DNA from 3 places in the Pseudoalteromonas sp. UBA6610 genome. Region 1 is predicted to be linked to each of the others. Evidence: predicted binding sites of a transcription regulator. Region 1 holds the regulator's gene; each other region holds the start of a gene.
What was found. The regulator LexA, encoded in region 1, represses DNA repair genes until DNA is damaged. The targets are predictions, from matches to a motif close to TACTGTATNNNNATACAGTA.

Region 1 (6,659 bases):
AACGTTATTAGGTGCGTTTAAAGGTAATAGCTGCTTGCTATCGCCAGCAGCGCTTTGTACTTGCGTTTTAATACTCGCAGAGGCGGTGCTAACAGGGCACGTGCCGTTATTATCAATATGATAAAGCGCAGTAGAGAGTATCCCTTCGTTTGGATCGCCTAATTGATTATCAAAGTCGTCACTGACTACACAGCCTTTTACATCAGCATCAAACTGTGGTGTAGGCGTTGGCGTAAAGCCTGCTGCATATTCACCAAACCCTTTACTGTTAATACCGCTAAATTGAATGGTGTAATAGGTGGTGCCACAGTTATGTGTTGGGGTAAAACCGTATGGTTTACCACAGGTTGTGTCGCCAATGAGCACCACCTCGGCGTCAATGCCTTTTAAGCCATTAATAAAGGCTTCTGATGCTGAACACGTACCCGATGTACTAAGCACATATACCTTAGATAGGTTTAAATCAGGGAGGCTCTCGCCAGTGCTAAAAAAAGTTGAGTAATCAATTTCTTCATCTATAAACGGAAAAGGCGACTCTACCGGTTGTTTATCGTTTTGCTGAGTTTGGTAATAAATACGGTTTTGAATGTTGGCGCTGCCCGCCACCATGTAAGCCAGCTGCGAAGAAAGCGCTAATAAACCGCCTCCGTTATATCTAAAGTCGATAACAAGCTCTTCTACGTTATCGGTTTTAAATTTATTAACGGCAGCAATTAAGCCTTCTTGGGCAATACCTATATGGCTATTAAACTGCATGTACCCTACGCTAGTGCCATTTGCAGTGGTAATGGTTTTTACGTTTTGAACCGGTGTTTGCTCTATGTTGCCGGCAGTTACGTTAAAGGTTTTTTCAGCGCCATCGTTACTGCGCACCACGATGGTGTGCGAGTCGCCATTAGTGGGGCTAAATAAGCCTTCGTTTAAGGTATCTACGCCTGCTTGTGTGCTGGTATTAATGCTTACGCCATCAACTTCAAGTACGGTATCACCACGTTGAAAACCAATTTGGCTTGCTGGTGAGTCGTCTTCTAGGTAGGCAACACGTAAAATTCTATCAGCTGGGTCGCCAATAAATGCCCAATTTATACCATAGCCTGAGGTTACCCCTGATTGCGCTTCTTGAAAGTAGTCCTCAGAAGGCTCTGAAAAATGAAAATTATCTTTTTTATCACCAGAGTCGGTTAGTTCTTCGGTTTTTAGTTGGGCAAAATAATCGGCCACTGTAGCAAAGTTTTCAGGGTCGTTATCGGCTATTTCATCATACCAAAGGTAGGTTTCGTCGCTCCACGAGCGAAGCCAAAGCTTTTCGTAAAGGGCCGAACCGGCTTGGTCAGGGTAGGGCTCATTATTATTAAACGGATCGTTACCTGTGCGTGGGTTTTCGCAAAAGTTTTTTAACTCCTCCGATGGCTCAAATACACCTGCCGTCCAAGTTGGGGCTGTGCTTGCAGGAGGTGTGACGACTGGGTCGGGCGTTTCATTCATGCTGCTACCACCGCCACAGCCAACAAGCGTTAGGCTTGAAAGTGCAGCAATAATAGCGAGTGTTGCTTTATTATTTTTAAACATACAAAACTACTTTTTGTAAATAAGTTGTTTAAAATACTACAACACCCGCTCATTTATTCAACGTATTAACCCCTAAATTATGTAAATGAGTGTATACATTTAGGTGTGCTACAGCTTACTTGCGCTGCTTCTATCTGCAAATGCTTGTTTTTGCCAAGCATCAAATAGCTTTTGTTGTTTGTCTGATATTTTTAAGCCGTATGTTTTTTGCATATAGGCGTAGGTGTCGGCAATGCGCTTACGGGCATAAAAAGGAGGCTCTACAACGCGTTGTTTAAAATTAACCTTTACTTGGCAGCGGCCATATTGGGTAGCGTTTTCGCTAAGCATACCAAAGCGATAGTTAGAGCGATCTGCGTTAATTTCGCCAATAGCAGGGGCTAAATTGTTTATATCGGCTTCCATTTTTCTAAATTTAGCACTGACCTTGCGACAGTTTTTACGGCCACCGTTTTGCCAGCATTGTAGCTGGTGACCAAATTCCCACGCCGGCACTATATGCTCCCACTCTATACGCAGTGCACGTACATTAACCTTGCCAGAGGAAGTTAACGTATTACGTGGAATATAACCACAGTTGCTAGGGTCGGGGATTAGCTTTTTACCTTGTTTTTTAATGTCGCAGCCGCAGTAAAGGCTTTTGGCGTTTTCGGGTAGGGTTTTAATTAAGTGCCTTTTAGCCGTTGAAAAACGGGTAAATCCTTCACTCGATGCAGAAAAACAAATACAACAAGCCACAAAGGCCAAAATAAATTTAAGCATATCCATCACATACGTGAACTACAGGAGGCGCTAGTCTAAAGTTTTGCTGCTAAAAGATAAAGCCTGAACAAATTTTAATCCGCAATGCTTAGTACACTCTATACTGATATAAAAATAGCGAGGAGATGACTATGCTAGGTGCTTTTTCAATAAGTTTAACAGTTAAAGATATTAGAGCCTCAAAAGCGTTTTACGAAAAGTTGGGCTTTAGCGAGTTTGCAGGTGAGATAGAGCAAAACTGGCTAGTGATGAAAAACGGTGAGCATTTAATTGGCTTGTTCTCGGGTATGTTTGATAAAAACATGCTGACCTTCAATCCTGGCTGGGATCAAAACGCACAAACCGTTACAGAGTTTAAGGATGTTGATGCGCTTAGCGAATATTTTCAAAACGCTCATATCCAGGTTGAACCTGTGGGTGATAAAAGTTTTATTATTACCGACCCAGACGGCAACCCTATTTTGATTGACCAACACGTGTAAGTTTTTTTAGCCTAACGTTTTGTATTAATAAAATAATACCGCATAAACAAAATAGTACGCTGGTGGCTGCAAAACTGATGAGAAGCGGGTTGTTAAAATCTTCTCGCTCGTCGTAATCCATTATGTGTAACATCCAAAAAAAGTCGAATATGCGCCATAGTGTGCTGCGAACGGTGATAACTTTGCCGTTAATTGCATTTAAATACAGCGTGGTATTAAAGGTGTCGTTAAATTGTACTTGCCACACATTTGTTTTGTATCCCACCTCTCGAGTGCCTTGTTTTAAAAGCGTTGTGTTAATTGGCTTAGCGTCGATGAGTAAATGCGCTTGTGCATTAGCGGTAATTTGTATTTTAGTGGGTGGCTGAAAAGGGCGCCCCGTTAAACCATTAAAGCTCTGCTGCTCGTCAGTATTAATAACAGTAATAAGCGGGGTCGTTAAAAAGTGCTCAAACACTATTTGCGTGGGGTTAGGCACTTGGGCAGTAATATTATCGAGTGATGTAGGGTAGTCTGCTTGAGTAAATGGGTTTGTAAGTATGCGCTTAGCAAGGTGCTTACCGTGTACGTATTCAAGTGGTATCGCGCTCATTACTAAGCCGCCTAACAGCCAAGCTAAAATTTGTAAGGCAAGTAAATAGCCTAGCCACTTATGTAGTTTTCGAGCGCGCTTAAATAGTTGTTTTCTCATTTTGTGCTTCTTATTATTTTTAGCGTTAGTGTATTACAGCAGCCCATGCTTTTACTGCGGCATTTTGTCGCAGTTATTCATAAGCTTACTCTAACTTTATAAAAATAATAAAAAGGAGCGGTAAAAAATCAGTGAGGCTGTGTTTAATGCTCACGTAAGGCATTTATTAGCCCTTGTTTACTCATTTTAGAGCGGCCGCTAATGCCGAGCTCTTTAGCTTTATTGTACAGCTGCTTTTTAGTGCGCTGCTCATACTTTGAGGCTTTGCCGCCTTTAACTGCGGTTTTATGAGTATTGCTATTAGCAATGCGCGCGGCTTTTTGTTTGCTCATGCCTTCATCTCGAAGCGCATCGTACTGATCGTCGTTTTTAATTTGCGGGCCATGATCTACCATAATTGTCCTCCTGAAGCGTTTAATTACACAGTGTGTGTATAACTTTCATACATAAACGGTAAAATTAAGCGTAACTAGCCTAACTCGTTTTATAAGGCAAATTAGGTGCCAATGGCGTTTAAACAGGTATTTTCTATGAATAAAGCCATGTTTAGCGCTTTGTTGATTTGGTATAAAAGTAAAACTGCGTTAAAGTTTGCGATGAAACTATAAGAGGGTAAAAAGCAGACAATGTCGGAAATTCAATTTTTAAATGTAGATCTAGAGCTTGAGTCTAAACAAGATATTAGCGCCCTAGTGGCAGACTTAAAGAAAAACGCGATGGTTTTGCATTATGACAAAGACGAATATCGTCAATTGGCGCGTATTGAAGCCTCAGGTGATATAACCACGCCAGACAAAGCAATCAACCACTTATGTGAATTAATAGAGTCGTGTTCACGTAATGCGCTTAAACAGTGGCTAAGCTGTTCGCGCAGAACGTTTGATATAGGCTTTGAGTCGGGCACGTCGCCTAAGTGTTTTAACCAAGCTCTACATGCAGATACATTGCTACGTATATCTGCAATTGGCGCTGGTATGGAAATAACGATTTACCCTATCGAAAAGTAGCCATAGTTAATTATTTGCGCTCGACAACCGCTGCGGTCATTTTTGATACGCAGCAAAGCTCGCCGCGGCTATTGGTTATTTTTATTTCCCATACAGAACTGCGCTTACCAATATGAAATGCACGAGTAACGGCGGTTAAAGTGCCATTTCGAGAGGCCTTTAAGTGGCTGGCGCTAATTTCCTGTCCAACACAATAAAATTTTGTAAAGTCCACTACAAAGTTAGCGGCGTAGCTTGCTACGGTTTCGGCAAGTACCACATTTGCGCCACCATGTACCATACCAATAGGATTATGATGCTCAGGAATGGCGGGCATGGTAGCCACCAGGTAATCATCTCCTATTTCGGTTATTTCTATGCCCATGGTTTTCATTAGCGTGCCTTGGCCGTTTATTCCCTCATCTAACTGTTTGCAAAGCTCTAATGTAATGGGTTGATGCCAAATACTCATAATTACTCCTTTATATTGAAAGCAAATTTATAGCATTTTAAATACTGAACGTCTGTAATTACCTAAAATTTATCCAGGTGCGGTGTATTTAGCTATTTTAAAGCACAATTTAAATTTGCGATTTTTATTTAACTGTATATACTCACAGTTAAATGTACTGTATGGAAAACCAGTTGTATGCGACCATTAACTAAACGCCAAGCTCAAATACTCGAACTAATAAAAGTTTTTATTAAAGACACTGGTATGCCTCCTACACGTGCCGAAATTGCGCAAACACTCGGTTTTAAAAGTGCCAATGCCGCAGAAGAGCACTTAAAAGCGCTTGCCAAAAAAGGTGTTATTAAAATGAAACCAGGCGCAAGCCGTGGTATTCAATTGGTTGAAGAAGAGGAGCCTGAGCAACTAGGTCTACCATTAATAGGTAGAGTTGCAGCGGGTTCGCCTATTTTGGCGCAAGAACATGTTGAGAGTCACTGTAAAATAGACCCACTTATGTTTAAACCAGCCGCCGACTTTTTACTGCGTGTTAACGGTATGAGTATGAAAGATATAGGTATTATGGATGGCGACTTACTTGCCGTACACCGTACTCAAACAGCAGAAAACGGCCAAGTTGTGGTTGCACGAGTAGATGAAGACGTAACCGTAAAACGCCTAGAAAAAGCAGGCCGAAAAGTATTATTACACGCCGAAAACGAAGAGTTTACGCCAATTGAAGTAGACCTTGAAAACGAATCTTTTAATATTGAAGGGTTAGCCGTTGGCGTAATAAGAAATGCCGACTGGATGTAATTTTTAACTATTTTTAAGTAATATTTATAAATGCGCACTTTTAAGTGTGCATTTTTGTTTTAAAAACAGACCTTCCACCATCTCAAAGCGCCCTAAAATTATTTAGGCTGTAAACTTTTTTTCACTCATACTTTTATCTTCCTAGGCGTGTTACATCCCTTAATTTTGCTCGTATCTTGGCTGTTAAATAACAATTTAATACGCCGTCATTTACTCAATTTTAAAATATCACTTGATTGTTTTTTATACTAAAACTTGCTTGTTGTACGTTTTTTAGCTAATCATTAATGTGCTGGACTAACAATAACTCACAGCTTTTTAGTTATGAGAACACACAATATACACAAACCTTTTGTTGTCCTAGCGATACCAATCAAAAATAAGATTGGTTAAAAAATAAAAATAACGAATTGGCGTTTAAGCCGTATGCCTCTTCGCTTTGCATTCGCAATAGCATCAAAGGAGCCGTCACATGGGTAAACTGACCTCTACCTTGTGGCTTGTGTTGATTATGTTCCCGCAGCAAGTGCTGGCTAATAGCCAATACAATATGCGCAAGGGCGTAACCGATATAAGTAATAATGTATATCAGCTACACATGACCATATTTTTAATATGTTGTGTGATTGGGGTGATAGTGTTCGCAATAATGTTTTGGGCACTGATTCATCACCGTAAATCTAAAGGGGCAGTTCCTGCCCAATTTCATGAAAGTACCAAAGTAGAAATTCTTTGGACTGCCATTCCGTTTGTTATTTTAATTGCCATGGCAATTCCTGCCACTAAAACCCTCATTGCGATGGAAGATGCCAGTAAGGCCGACTTAACCATTAAAATTACAGGGTCACAGTGGAAGTGGCATTATGAATATATGGGTGAAGACGTAGAGTTTTACTCTATTT
Region 2 (6,659 bases), on a different contig from region 1:
TGGGCCACTGAGTACCCGCTTTAGTGAGCAAAATCAAACGTTAAACCTAGCGGGTACATTAAATACCGCAAAGCAAAAAAACGGTGATATTAAGCACGGTTTTGGTATTGATGAAAACACAGCCCTTGTTGTTATTAAATCCAACAAAGGAAATTTAATGACCGTAATAGGGCAAAGTGGGGTTGCGCATTTAAGTACGCAGCAAAAAGCAAACAGCTATAACTACTCGTACTGGCCTGCTCGCAGTGTAATAGATATTACTAATGCCGGGTTTGAACTTAGCGAGCGCACCATTAGCCAAGCATTAGCGCCTGTTAAAATACCGCCTTTACCGGTACAGCGATTTGCCAATATTTTAAGCGATTCAAAACTACGCTCGCTCACGCAAGCTATGTGCCTAAGCCAAGAGCAAAGTGCGGTAGGGCAACAAGATGACCTTTTAATAAATTTAACTGCCACAAAAAATACGGATTATTACCGCATTAATACCCAGCCGTATGGTTGCGCATTAAGTAATTTGTCACTGAATGTAGAGCGCTTTTAACCTTAAGCGCTAGTACTAAATATACTTAATAACCCGATACAAAGGTTTATGTTTATTTTAATGGGCTATAAAATAGCGCCCAAGTAATTTATACCTATTCGCTTAATTTAGTGGTTACGTTTTACGAATAGGCATTAACCAAGCAGATTTTACAGAGAGTAGTTTATGAATAACGAGCACGACATAATTGACAACCTAGCAGAGCTAGAGAACTTTTTAGTTATGGTAGAAAACGGCGGCTTAGGCTTAAAAGGTGTATCGGGTGTAGGTATGGCTACAAGCAATAAAGACGGCAGCCATTTTGTTGCAGTATTTGACGACAAACAACAGTTATTACTGGCGCGTGGCATAACAGCCGAGGTATTTGAAAACGGTAAAGACATGGTGCGTAACGGCGTAGGGCGTACACACTAATAAAAACTAAAAAGCGCCGTATGGCGCTTTTAACTGCTTAAAACTAACTCTAAAATATTTAAAGCCTGGCGACTTGTTTTGAACTAATACTGGTCACAATATTATTTTCAAAACGGATCAATACAATGTACATCCCACCAATCGAGCCTTTTAGTTTATAAGTAAACTCTTCTGTTTTAACTAATTTGTCGCCATTAGCAATATCAACAGCTTCAATAAGCACATCTTTATAAAGTGGTGCGCCCACTAGAGCTACAATGTCAGATTTAGTTTTACCCACACTTAATAGATTTCCGTTTTTAAGTCGAAAACTACCCTGAGCAAACGCAAAGCTTGAAATAAAAAGAGATAAAAGCAGAGGAAGCACAATACGCTTTTTCATAAGTCATCCTTAAACACATAGTATTTAATGCTAGGTATACAAGGTAATACAGAAAAATGACAGTGAAAAAGAAATAAAGAGGAGGTTAAATGGTCGGTATGGCAGGATTTGAACCTGCGACCCCTGACACCCCATGACAGTGCGCTACCAAGCTGCGCTACATACCGACGTTGTTTGCAATAGTACGTATATTTTATTAAAAATCAATAAGTGATTGTTTGTTTGCGTGTTTATTGTGCAAATGAGCTAAAAAACTTTAAACTAAGGGCGTATCGCCCTTAGTAAGCACATGACGTGCAGCGCATATTAAGCCACCAAACAACACGCCCTAATCTTTATTTAGCCATTGATTGATCGAGTCATACATTTCATCGCGTATCAGCGGTTGTGCTTCTTTATTTGGATGTAATTGATCTCTTTGCATTAAGTTTGGCTTATCTGCCACATTAAGCATAAAAAAGTTAAGTAAATGAGCATTTGTTTTTTCACTTACTTGTGTAAAACTGTCAGTGAACATTTTACTGTAACGCGGCCCGTAATTAGGGGGAATGTAAATTTCCATTAACGCGACCATGGCATTTTCGGCTTGGCTTTTTTCGATTAAATCCGTTAAGTTGGCCTGCATTTTTGTTACCGGAAAACCACGTAAACCATCATTAGCACCAAGCTCAATAAGTACATGGCTTGGTTGGTATTGCGCCAGTAAGGCATCTAGCCTGCGTAAAGAGCCACCGGTAGTTTCGCCACTAATACTGGCATTAATTAGCTCTATATTACGCTGCTCTGCATCGTATTTATCTTGTAACAATTTAACCCAGCCTTGCTCTTGTTTAAGTCCATAGGCTGCACTTAAACTGTCTCCAAGTATTAAAATCGTGTTGTCGGCCGCCGCACTAAGTGGCTTGATAACTAAAAATAAAACGAATACAAAACGTAGGATTGAATGAGTCATATGTCAGCGCTTTCTCAATTAAATATTATTCAAGTAAATGGTTTGTCTAAAGTAGTTTCTACCTTCGAAGGTGAGTTGCCCATCCTCAGCGACATCAGCTTTAATGTCAAGCATGGCGAGTCAGTTGCTATTGTTGGCACCTCTGGCTCAGGAAAATCCACGTTATTAAGTTTATTAGCGGGGCTAGATACCGCCAGCAGTGGTGAAATTACCCTTGATGGCGAGCCGCTACATAAATTAGATGAAGAGCAACGCGCGGCATTGCGTGCAGAAAAAGTAGGTTTTGTATTTCAATCTTTTATGTTGGTACAAAGCTTAACCGCACTTGAAAACGTGATGCTGCCGGCAGAGCTTGCTGGCGAAAGCGATGCCAAAGAGCAAGCTCTTGCCCTATTAGAAAAAGTGGGGCTGAGCCATCGTATTGATCATTACCCATCGCAACTCTCTGGTGGTGAGCAGCAACGTGTAGCCATTGCCCGTGCCTTTATAGGCACACCTAAAATTTTATTTGCCGATGAGCCTTCTGCAAATTTAGACAGTAAAAACGGCAAAATGGTGGAGTCACTATTATTTGATTTAAACCAGCAGCACGGCACAACGCTAATTTTAGTAACTCACGATGAAGCACTCGCGCAAAAGTGCCAGCATATTGTACAAATTGAAGCGGGCTGCTTAGTTAAAAACTCAAAAGAGGACGTAGCGAATGTGGGCTAAGTTAGCACTTAAATTATTTGCACGTGAATTTCGCCGCGGCGAACTTACGGTAATTAGTGCCGCCATTGCGCTGGCGGTGTTAACGGTGCTTACACTGTCTATGGTCACTGAGCGAATAGCACAAAGCATAGCGCAAAAAAGTAGCGCGTTTATTGCCGCAGATAGAGTATTGGCAAGCGCCCATGAGCTAGATACGGCGTTTATTAGCAAAGCCAAACAAGAAAACTTACGAACTGCGCAAATGATCTACTTTGACACCATGTTATTTGCCAACGACGAGATGCAATTTACCTCGGTAAAAGCGGCGTCTAACGAATACCCGTTAAAAGGCGAGTTAAAAGTAAAATCATCATTGCTTGGCGAAACACAAGTAGCGCAAGGCGGCCCGAAGCCTGGCAATGTGTGGCTAAGCGAATCAGTTTTTTACAGCTTAAATATTGATATTGGCAGCCAAGTAGAGCTAGGCGCAGCAGTATTTAATGTAGAAAAAGTGGTGGTTGAGGAGCCAGATGCGCCGTTTAATGTATTTTCGAGCAGCCGCAGAGTGCTTATAAATATTGCTGATGTTGCAAAAACTGAGGTTATTCAACCTGGCAGCCGAGTAAATTATCGCCAACTCTATGCAGGCGGTGAATCAGATATAACGCGGTTTTATGAATGGTTAAAGCCGCAAATGGCTGAAAATCAACGTTGGTATGGCGTAAAAGATAGGCAGTCGCCCATATCAAATAGCTTAAACCGTGCAGAAAGCTTTTTATTACTGGCCGGTTTGCTGGGCATTATTTTGGCTACGGTTGCTATTGCTGTGTCGGCAAAGCGTTATTGTGAGCGCCAATACGACCCCGTAGCAATGATGAAAACACTTGGCGGAAGCCGTGCATTAATTCGTAAAATATATTTTATGCATTTACTCATGGTGTGTGCTTTAGCGGTTATTGTGGGTTTAGCCATAGGCTACGGTTTACAAGAAATAGCCACTGGTTATTTAGCAAAAAGCATGGATATGAGCTTACCTGCCGCCGGGTTTAAACCTTGGCTGGTGGCCATTAGCACAGGTGTTATATGTGCAGTTATGTTCTCTATTAAGCCACTGCTTGATTTATTTGATATTCCACCGCTTAGAGTATTGCGCCGTAATTTAGGCGACAGACTAGCCGTAAGCCGTGTGCACTTAGGTTTAAGCGCGCTTACGGTGTTTTTATTAATGTGGTTATTTAGTAACAACATTAAAATAACGCTTATTTTATTTGTCTCCACGCTTGCTTTGATTGCGGTTTTGTTTGTTATTTCAAAATTAATATTTGGCGGTGGTCGTAAATTAGGTTTAAAACCAGGCAATAGTTGGTCGTTAGCTATTGCTTCTATACAAAAGCGTGCCAACGTAAATGCGGTGCAGCTTATTAGCTTTTCATTGGCGATAAAATTGCTATTGTTTTTGATTGTGCTTAAAAATGACATGATCTCAGATTGGCAGTCTCAATTACCCGCCGATGCGCCTAATGCATTTTTAGTTAATATTACGCAAAACGAACTTGAGCCTGTAAATAATTACCTAGCAGAGAACGATATTTTAGTTTCGGATTTTTATCCAACCATTCGTGGGCGAGTAAATGCGGTAAATGGCGAGCTTGTTGCGCGTAAAGTGTCGTTGCAAGATAACGAGAAAAAAGATGAAGAAGCGCGTTCAGGCATTGGCCGTGAGCTTAATCTAACCTGGCTTGATAATGTGCCAGCCCAAAACGAAATTGTGCAAGGGCAGTGGTTTGGCGAAGGCGCAGTGGGTGAGGCATCGGTTGAGGAGTCTATGTTAGAGCGCCTAGACGTAGAAATAGGCGACACCTTAACATTTTTAATTGGTGCGCAATCATTTGACGCCAAAATTACCAGTGTGCGTAAAGTAAATTGGGCTACGCTAAAACCTAACTTTTTTATTATTTTAAGCCCCGATGTGCTAAAAGATTTTCCGGCAACGTATATTTCATCTGTGCGTATAGAGCCAGAGCAAAAGAAAGCGTTTAGCCAGTTACTGCGCACTTATCCAACCATTACTGCCATCGATGTAGATAACTTTGTTAAGCAAATACAATCAACCATTGAGCAGGTGTCGTTAGCTATTGGCTTTGTGCTTGCTATTGTGGTTTTGTGTGGCGCATTAGTGCTTATATCTCAGGTGCAAGCGAGCCTTGGCGAGCGAATGCAAGAAATAGTAATACTGCGAACTTTAGGCGCCAAAGGGCGGTTAATAAAAAATGCGACGCTTTATGAGTTTTTGCTATTAGGTGGCTTAGCTGGGTTTGTAGCCGCATTATTTAGTGATGTAGCCTTATTGATTGTTCAGCAGCAAATGTTTGACTTAGCCGGTAAATTGCACCCAGCAATTTGGCTAATAGGGCCTGTGTCGGGCGGGGTGTTTGTAGCCGCGCTTGGCTACTTTATGATTGCCCGTAAACTTAAACAAAATACCCAAGGCTTAGTACGTGCTTTAGCCTAAGCTATACTTTTAACGCTGAACGCCCGCACTAAGTTGCGGGCGTTTTTGTTTTTACTCGCCACTGGTAATTTATACAGTGCTCTGGCATTATTACCGTTATTGAAAAATAACAATAATGAGTGTGCTGTTTGGCCATTATTTTAGGGATAGACCCAGGTTCGCGTTTAACCGGTTATGGTGTGGTTGCGCATCAAGGCGCTAAATTTACCTATTTAGGAAGCGGGTGTATTAAATTAGCCGAGCATGAGTTCCCCATACGATTAAAAATGATCTACCAAGGGATCACGCAAATAATAGAGCAGTTCTCCCCCGAAACCTTTGCCATAGAAAAAGTATTTATGGCGCATAACCCGGATGCCGCGCTAAAACTTGGTCAAGCCCGAGGAGCCGCGATAGTGGGAGCCTCTATGGCCGACTTACCCGTATTTGAATACTCAGCCCGGCAAATTAAACAAGCCGTGGTAGGTAATGGCGGCGCCGATAAATCGCAAGTGCAACACATGGTAAAAAATATTTTAAAATTACCTGGCACACCGCAAGCCGATGCGGCCGATGCGCTTGCCATTGCAATTTGCCATGCGCACTCAGAACAAAATTTAATAAAACTAGCGGGTAGCGCAAGCAAAACCGTTAGAGGACGTTTAAGGAAATAAATATGATTGGCCGTTTAAATGGCATTTTAGTTGAAAAGCAGCCGCCCGAAATTTTATTAGAAGTAAGCGGCGTAGGCTACGAAGTACAAATGCCCATGACCTGTTTTTACGACTTACCCAATATTGGCGAAAACGCCATAGTGTACACGCACTTTGTAGTACGCGAAGACGCACAACTATTATTTGGCTTTAATAATAAAACCGAGCGCGCGCTTTTTAGAGAACTATTAAAAGCAAATGGTGTGGGCCCTAAACTAGGCTTAGCTATTTTGTCGGGCATGTCGGCGCAGCAATTTGTTAGTTGCGTAAACAACGAAGATGCCACAACATTGGTTAAATTACCGGGTGTGGGTAAAAAAACCGCTGAGCGTTTAGTGCTAGAAATGAAAGACCGCTTAAAAGATTGGGGTAACGATTTATTTACGCCATTTAGCGATAATGCCGTTATAGAGCCTCCTAGCGATGCAACAATTGCCAATAATGCTGCAGACGATGCCGTATCGGCACTT
Region 3 (6,659 bases), on a different contig from region 1:
ATAGCTTAGGCACCATTCAAAAAATATACAGCACCTTTGAAAACGTCTCTTCGCAAGAAGTGTCAGGTGTTGATTTATCAGCAAATTACAACCATTCGCTGGATGATTTAGGCTTGCTTAAATTTAACTTAGAATGGGCGTACCAAAACAAGTTTGAAAAAGACGGCCGCGATTACACGGGTGAATACAATTACCCAGAGCACCGCTGGATTTTCTCTGCTAACTGGGAAATTGGACAATTTAATACCAACGTAAATATTAGCTACGTAGGCGAGTTTGAAGATACCCCAGATATAGACTTTGACGGTAATTTAGACTTTGATAGCAATACATCGCGTATGGTTGACTCGCAAGCATTGGTAGATTTACAAACATCTTACCGTGTAAGTGATGCAACTAAAGTGTCGCTTGGTGTAAATAACGTATTCGACGAAGAGCCACCATTTGCCATTGGTGATGGCGATGCCGACCTTTACGGGTATGCATCGGGCGTACACAACCCACGTGGTCGTTACTTCTACACTAAAGTAACCTTCTCGTTTTAATTTAATATAGCCCATTATTAAATGGGCTATGCTAAAAACAAAAAAACCGCCATATGGCGGTTTTTTTTATTAAAACGTAGGGGCTAAATTATAGCTCGCCTTCGTTTTCAGATAGGAACTTAGCAACACCTTCAGGGCTTGCGTCCATACCTTTTTTACCTTCTTCCCAACCTGCAGGACATACTTCGCCGTTTTCGCTGTGAAATGCTAGCGCGTCAACCATGCGGATCATTTCGTCGATGTTACGACCAAGTGGTAAGTCGTTCACTACTTGGTGACGTACGTTACCTTCTTCATCGATTAGGAAAGAGCCACGAAATGCAACGCCCGCTTCAGGGTGCTCAACGTCGTATGCTTTACAAATTTCGTGCTTAACATCTGCAACTAGTGCGTATTGAACTTTACCAATACCGCCGTCTGCTACAGCAGTGTTACGCCATGCGTTGTGTGAGAATTGTGAATCGATAGAAACACCAATTACTTCTACGCCACGCTTTTGGAATTCTTCGTAACGCTTATCAAATGCGATAAGTTCTGAAGGACATACAAACGTGAAATCTAGTGGGTAAAAGAAGATTACTGCTTTTTTACCTTTAATTGTTTCATGAAGGTTATAGCTATCTACAATTTCACCATTACCTAGTACAGCTGCAGCGGTAAAGTCTGGTGCCTGGCGGCCTACTAATACACCCATTTTATTCTCCAAATATTTTGAGTTTGTTGTCGATTGCATACGCAATGCTGATACTTATATGGGCGCTAAAAATTAAAAAACAATAGCGCCAACACATAATTACGTGGCATTTTAAATTTAATAAGGAAAAAAGAACAATCGTATTTAGCGATGTGCACAATCGAAAATACCGAACAGATATTAAAACTTTATTACGCCTATAAAAAAACCTGCATTTGCAGGTTTTAAAAATGGGTTAATCCATGATATCGGAAGGCATATCGCCTTTAATATTTTGCCAGATTTCACCGGTTTGATGGCCAAACTTACGCATCATTGAAATCGCGCCATCATGCTCACGGTTTTCAGCCAATACTGTTAGGTCTTTATAAAATTGACGTGCTAACTGGCGAGTGCCTGCGTCTGAGAAATAATGACAACCAATTTTAAAGTAAAACCCTCTAAAACCGTTAAGTATAAGTACGTATATGCGGTTATTACCAGCGACAGCTAATTCGTGGTGTACTTTGTAATCGTAATCTGCAAAAGCTTGCGCAGTGTCTTCAAGTTCATCGCTTTTTGATAAAATTTCAATAACACGCTCAGGGTTAAGCTTTATCGCTGCACGGGTATAAATAGCACTAATATTAGTACGTGCAGATAATAACTGATCGGTCAGCTCTGGCATTTTGTCTTCATCTAAGCGCGCCAGCGTTTCGAGTATGTTTAAACCCGATGTTTCCCAAAAGTTATTCACTCTGGTTGGCTTGCCGTGCTGAATAGTTAGCCAGCCATCGCGTGCTAAACGTTGCAGTACTTCACGTAAGGTTGTTCTGGTTACACCAATTAACTCAGAAAGCTCACGCTCTGCAGGTAGAATTGAACCTGGAGGGAAATCGCCGTTCCAGATAGATTCAACTATATACTCTTCAGCAAATCCTGCTGGGCTTTTAGCTTTAAAAATTCTCATTCAATTCCCACTCGAATTAATCACAACTCATCGTTTTATACGAATAACTGACAGATTGTACCAGATGAAATATAACTAACAAGTAAACTCGTTGATATAAGTGCCAACCAACCGCTGAAAATTTCGCAATAGTAAATAATAAAATTCAACATGCTTAAATTAGGTCTAATTTGCTAAATAAATTAACCCTATTCATAGTAGGTACATTAATGCTATTGCTGTTTTTGCTTAACCATTACATTACTACAATAATTCCCGTGTGCGGCAACAAGCACATTCAAAAGTCGCATACAGCAGAGCCTGTTAACTACAACGTTTAAACAAGCCTTTTTAGCGAACCAATCTTATATTACATGTTCACTTAGCAAATTAAGCTTAACCTTTCCCTAAATAGGATTGGCCATAACCGCTTATTAATTTCATCTTAAAAAAAGCGACTTCGGTAGCTTTTTTACCCTTTTTGTTGCTCGTTACTTTATCCTAGTACATAATTCAACGTCTTATTTCAATGCGGATTTTTTATGAACTGGCTAGCACAACTCCCTACTCAACGTACTCCATGGCTACTATTTACAGGCATTGTATTTTTATTAGAAGTCACCGCACTGTTTTTTCAATACCAGATGGGACTTGCTCCATGCATTATGTGTATTTACCAGCGAACTGCGGTATTAGGCTTATTAGGGGCAGGCATTATTGGCGCAACTAAACCACAAAGTAAATTAGTACGCGCTATCGCTTATTTAGTGTGGGGTGTATCAAGTGTGTGGGGTTACTTTATTGCACGTGAGCACATTGAAATGCAAACAACCACCGATCCCTTTGCGTTCAGCTGTGAGTTTGAGCCAAACTTTCCTTCATTTATGCCATTGCATGAATGGATCCCAAGCTTTTTTCAAGCCACAGGGGATTGCGGTAATATCGATTGGCAATTTGCGGGATTAAGTATGCCAGCATGGATGGAAATACTATTTGCGTTATTTACTATCACGCTTTTTGTAATTGTTACCACTCGCTTACTTACTAAAAAGACTATTTAATATGTTTACGTTTTTTACCAGTCAGCTGCCTGAACTAAAGCACCTTAAAGTAAGGCAGCGACAAGCCGTTGTTGCTATTGCGCTAAGTATGCTACCTGCCACCGATAGAGTGTTATTAAGAATAGTAAAGCTGATATTGCTCAGCCCATTGTTTTTATTATTTACTGTTTTTAAAGGGTGGGAACTCATTCCCTTTTTAATTTTAGGTGGCCTGTGTTACCCGCTTTTAACAACCCCGATTGAAATAAACTTTGCTAAAAAATATTTAGCCAAAGCACTTGAGCAGTATTCACAGGGCGCTTAGCGCCCTGCCTATTATAAAGACACTTTTCCTTCTAGTTTAGCTACAAGCTTTTTACCTATTCCTTTTACGTTAGTTAAGTCGCTCAGCTGGGAAAATTCACCATTTTCAACCCTGTAATCAACAATAGCCTGCGCTTTTTTCTTACCAATACCAGGCAACTTGGCCAGCATTTCTGAATCGGCACTATTAATATTAATAACCGGCGCTTGCGGCATTTCAACCATAGGCTTATCTTCAACAGGGTTAGCGTGGGTAAACGCGCTAAAGCTTAAAAAGCTAATAATAAGTAGCGTTAATAGATTTTTCATTTGTTATTCCTTATTTTTGTTTATACCAAAGCGTTATAGTTAAACTGCTAATTTGGCTTTAAACATGTGCTTAATTTTTATTTGAGGAAATAATGTTAAATAAGGAGCAACGCGCATCACTTATATTATTTCCAGTGCATAATCACCTAAATCCGAAAACCTAAAATGCAGCTGGTACAACAAGTGATTGCTTAACTAAAGTAAAGTTACGCTTTTTTGTCAAATTGATGACAAGCTAAAAATGCACCGAATACTTGCAATTTTACACACAAACATTTACTGTATATAAAAACAGTGACCTACGGGTCAGTAACCACATTACCACGCAATCAAGCAGGAGAGATCATGGCTGTTGTTGTTAAATATGTTGTAGAACGAAACGGAGTTGAGCGAATGACGTTTACTACTAAAAAAGAAGCGGATGCCTATGACAAAATGCTCGATATAGCAGAATCGCTTGAAGTAATGCTGGAAAAAGTAGATGTGCCACTGAGCGAGCAACAGGTTGAATCGCTTGCGCTTGAAATTGCAAAGAGTAAAGATGACTTTATGGCGGTGTTAAAAGGCGCAAAAGAGCCCACAACAAAAGGTACAGCTAAAGCTAAAAAAGCCGACAACGTAGCATCAATAAAAGATAACGACGAGCAACAAGCTAGCTAATTTGTGACTATTTTAAATAAAGGGCTGCTACTAAATAGCAGCCCTTTTTTATTAATTTTTGAACAGTTACAAATTTTTTCTGGCTTTTTAGACTGAAATTGATACATTAATCCGGTTAATAGCGAGTGTTTATGTGCCATGTCAGTATTTATTAAGTCTTTTTACCAAAAATTTTTCCCAGCCCGTCAGTTGCTTATTCGTCAAAATGGCGAAGTTAAGCATGTTGTTTTGGCGCCTTGGTTTCAGCTTTTTACAGTACTGCTTATTTTAGGCACTATTACTTGGGTCGGTATTTCTAGTTTTCGTGTTTATAGCCAAACAAATAAAATTACCGACATAGAACAAAGCCAAATTGACAAACAACAAGTGTGGCAAAAACAGGTCCAAGAACAAAAAGCACTGCACGCTAAGCAATTAGAACAACTTGCTGTACTAGAGCAAAAGCAAGCACTTTTGCAAGGTATGATTGAATCCCTCCCCGCATCTATTAGTAAAGAGACAATAAAACTAGAAGAACAACTTGAGTCGCCTGTTAATCAAGACAAAGGCGAGTTTCATGAACCACTTGTAGATGAAGAGCCGAAAGACAAACATGCCAGCCTTCTAACGCCAATCACTTTTGCCGCACGTTACGAGCGCTTAAATAAATACTACGAGCACAATTTTGCGCTTATTGATGCGCAAATTAATAAACGCCATGATGCAATTTTAGCGATGTTAAAAGGCGCAGGCTTAGAATCAGCCCTTGAACAACATTTAGCACTGGGCGCACAAACCAGTGCGCAAGGTGGCCCGTTAGATGTATTTGACGAAACTAAAATACCAGGGCAGTTTTTAGCCATTGTTGATAAGCTATTATTACTTAACAACCTTGAAAACTTTTTAACAGAGCTGCCTAACTCACTGCCCTTGCCTGCAGCTAAATACTATATTTCGAGCAACTTTGGGTTACGTAAAGATCCGATGAACAACCGCCGCGCTTTTCACAAAGGTGTTGATTTAGCCGGCTGGCATAAAACCGAAATTTTTGCCCCTGCTGATGCACGTGTATTGCGCGCTGGTAAAAATGGCGGCTATGGTAACTTTATCGAGCTAGAGCACAAAAATGGCTTGGTCACCCGTTTTGGCCACTTAAATAAAATTAAAGTGAAAAAAGGCCAAACAATTGCTAAAAATGAGGTAATTGGATTAATGGGCAGTACTGGCAGAAGTACCAGCACCCACTTACACTATGAAGTGTTACTCGATGGCAAACATGTCAATCCTCTAAAAATAACAAAGGCGCTTTCTCGTGTTCGGTAAAAAAAAGCAACCAAGTAATCAAACTACGTTAAAAAGAGTAAATCATACCCCTTCTATTATTTCTGAAGATGTGCGCTTAACTGGCACACTTACCAGCCAAGGCGAAGTTCAGCTAGATGGCCGAATTGATGGCGATATAAAGGCAGAGCACTTGGTAATTGGCTCTACCGGCATTGTTGAAGGTGTGGTTGAAGCTAAAAGTGTCATTGTAAAAGGCAAAATTATTGGCTCACTAAACGCAAGTGAAGTGAATATTCAAAGCAGCGCTCACGTACATGGCGATGTTTTTCACGATACACTAAGTATTGATGCTGGAGCCATTATTGAAGGCAGCTTGAAACAGCGCTTTGAAAAAGAAGAACCGGAACTTATTAGCGAAGATTTAAAGCCGGCCAAAGAAGTAAAAACTTTGCTTGATGATGCTGATAGCGACTTGTCGTTTGTTAATAAGCAAGCCGCTGATAAAGCCAAATCTAATTAAGCGCTCATTACTTTTTCTCGGTTATGTACATCGTAATATCTGCAGTGAACACCAGTTCATTGCGGGTATTGTAAAGCTTAACTGGCACCACTAAATCTTCTTTATCTACCCATTGGCGAGGCAAGTCGATTTCTGCAATAGCAGTTACATCGGTATCAACCTTTGCTAAATAGTGTACCGTCATTCCTTTTGGGATCCAGCGATGCGTTTTATAAGGCACGGTGGCATCTACCATTACACCAGCACACAGCTCAGCTAAGTTACATTGTGCAATAGCATGAATAGTCCCAATATGGTTATGCACACTACGGCGGTTTTTTACGACAGCGCTACAGTGCCCTTCTCTTAAATCGAGCACGTAAGGTTTCATTGAGCC

Region 2: ruvC (crossover junction endodeoxyribonuclease RuvC) is a predicted target of LexA. The motif match lies at 5,557-5,576, and genes of this name have one in related genera.
Region 3: B4F91_RS04415 (YebG family protein) is a predicted target of LexA. The motif match lies at 4,118-4,137, and genes of this name have one in related genera.

Annotation. Positions count from the first base shown of each region.
Region 1 is NZ_DJHW01000137.1:29,872-36,530, reverse strand. Features, by position in the region: gene B4F91_RS18045 (S41 family peptidase) at 1-1,569, opposite strand, end outside; gene B4F91_RS18040 (endonuclease) at 1,678-2,337, opposite strand; gene B4F91_RS18035 (VOC family protein) at 2,463-2,813, shown strand; gene B4F91_RS18030 (hypothetical protein) at 2,788-3,504, opposite strand; gene B4F91_RS18025 (DUF7218 family protein) at 3,648-3,899, opposite strand; gene B4F91_RS18020 (hypothetical protein) at 4,131-4,511, shown strand; gene B4F91_RS18015 (PaaI family thioesterase) at 4,522-4,962, opposite strand; gene lexA (transcriptional repressor LexA) at 5,140-5,757, shown strand; gene coxB (cytochrome c oxidase subunit II) at 6,230-6,659, shown strand, end outside.
Region 2 is NZ_DJHW01000018.1:6,388-13,046, reverse strand. Features, by position in the region: gene B4F91_RS02350 (cyanophycinase) at 1-544, shown strand, start outside; gene B4F91_RS02345 (hypothetical protein) at 710-958, shown strand; gene B4F91_RS02340 (hypothetical protein) at 1,017-1,340, opposite strand; tRNA gene B4F91_RS02335 (tRNA-Pro) at 1,431-1,507, opposite strand; gene B4F91_RS02330 (arylesterase) at 1,669-2,292, opposite strand; gene B4F91_RS02325 (ABC transporter ATP-binding protein) at 2,293-3,006, shown strand; gene B4F91_RS02320 (ABC transporter permease) at 2,996-5,497, shown strand; gene ruvC (crossover junction endodeoxyribonuclease RuvC) at 5,626-6,150, shown strand; gene ruvA (Holliday junction branch migration protein RuvA) at 6,153-6,659, shown strand, end outside.
Region 3 is NZ_DJHW01000030.1:21,011-27,669, forward strand. Features, by position in the region: gene B4F91_RS04385 (TonB-dependent receptor) at 1-545, shown strand, start outside; gene B4F91_RS04390 (peroxiredoxin) at 634-1,239, opposite strand; gene fadR (fatty acid metabolism transcriptional regulator FadR) at 1,475-2,188, opposite strand; gene dsbB (disulfide bond formation protein DsbB) at 2,710-3,228, shown strand; gene B4F91_RS04405 (DUF6170 family protein) at 3,230-3,532, shown strand; gene B4F91_RS04410 (ComEA family DNA-binding protein) at 3,544-3,840, opposite strand; gene B4F91_RS04415 (YebG family protein) at 4,186-4,500, shown strand; gene B4F91_RS04420 (M23 family metallopeptidase) at 4,639-5,802, shown strand; gene B4F91_RS04425 (bactofilin family protein) at 5,792-6,283, shown strand; gene B4F91_RS04430 (hotdog fold domain-containing protein) at 6,291-6,659, opposite strand, start outside.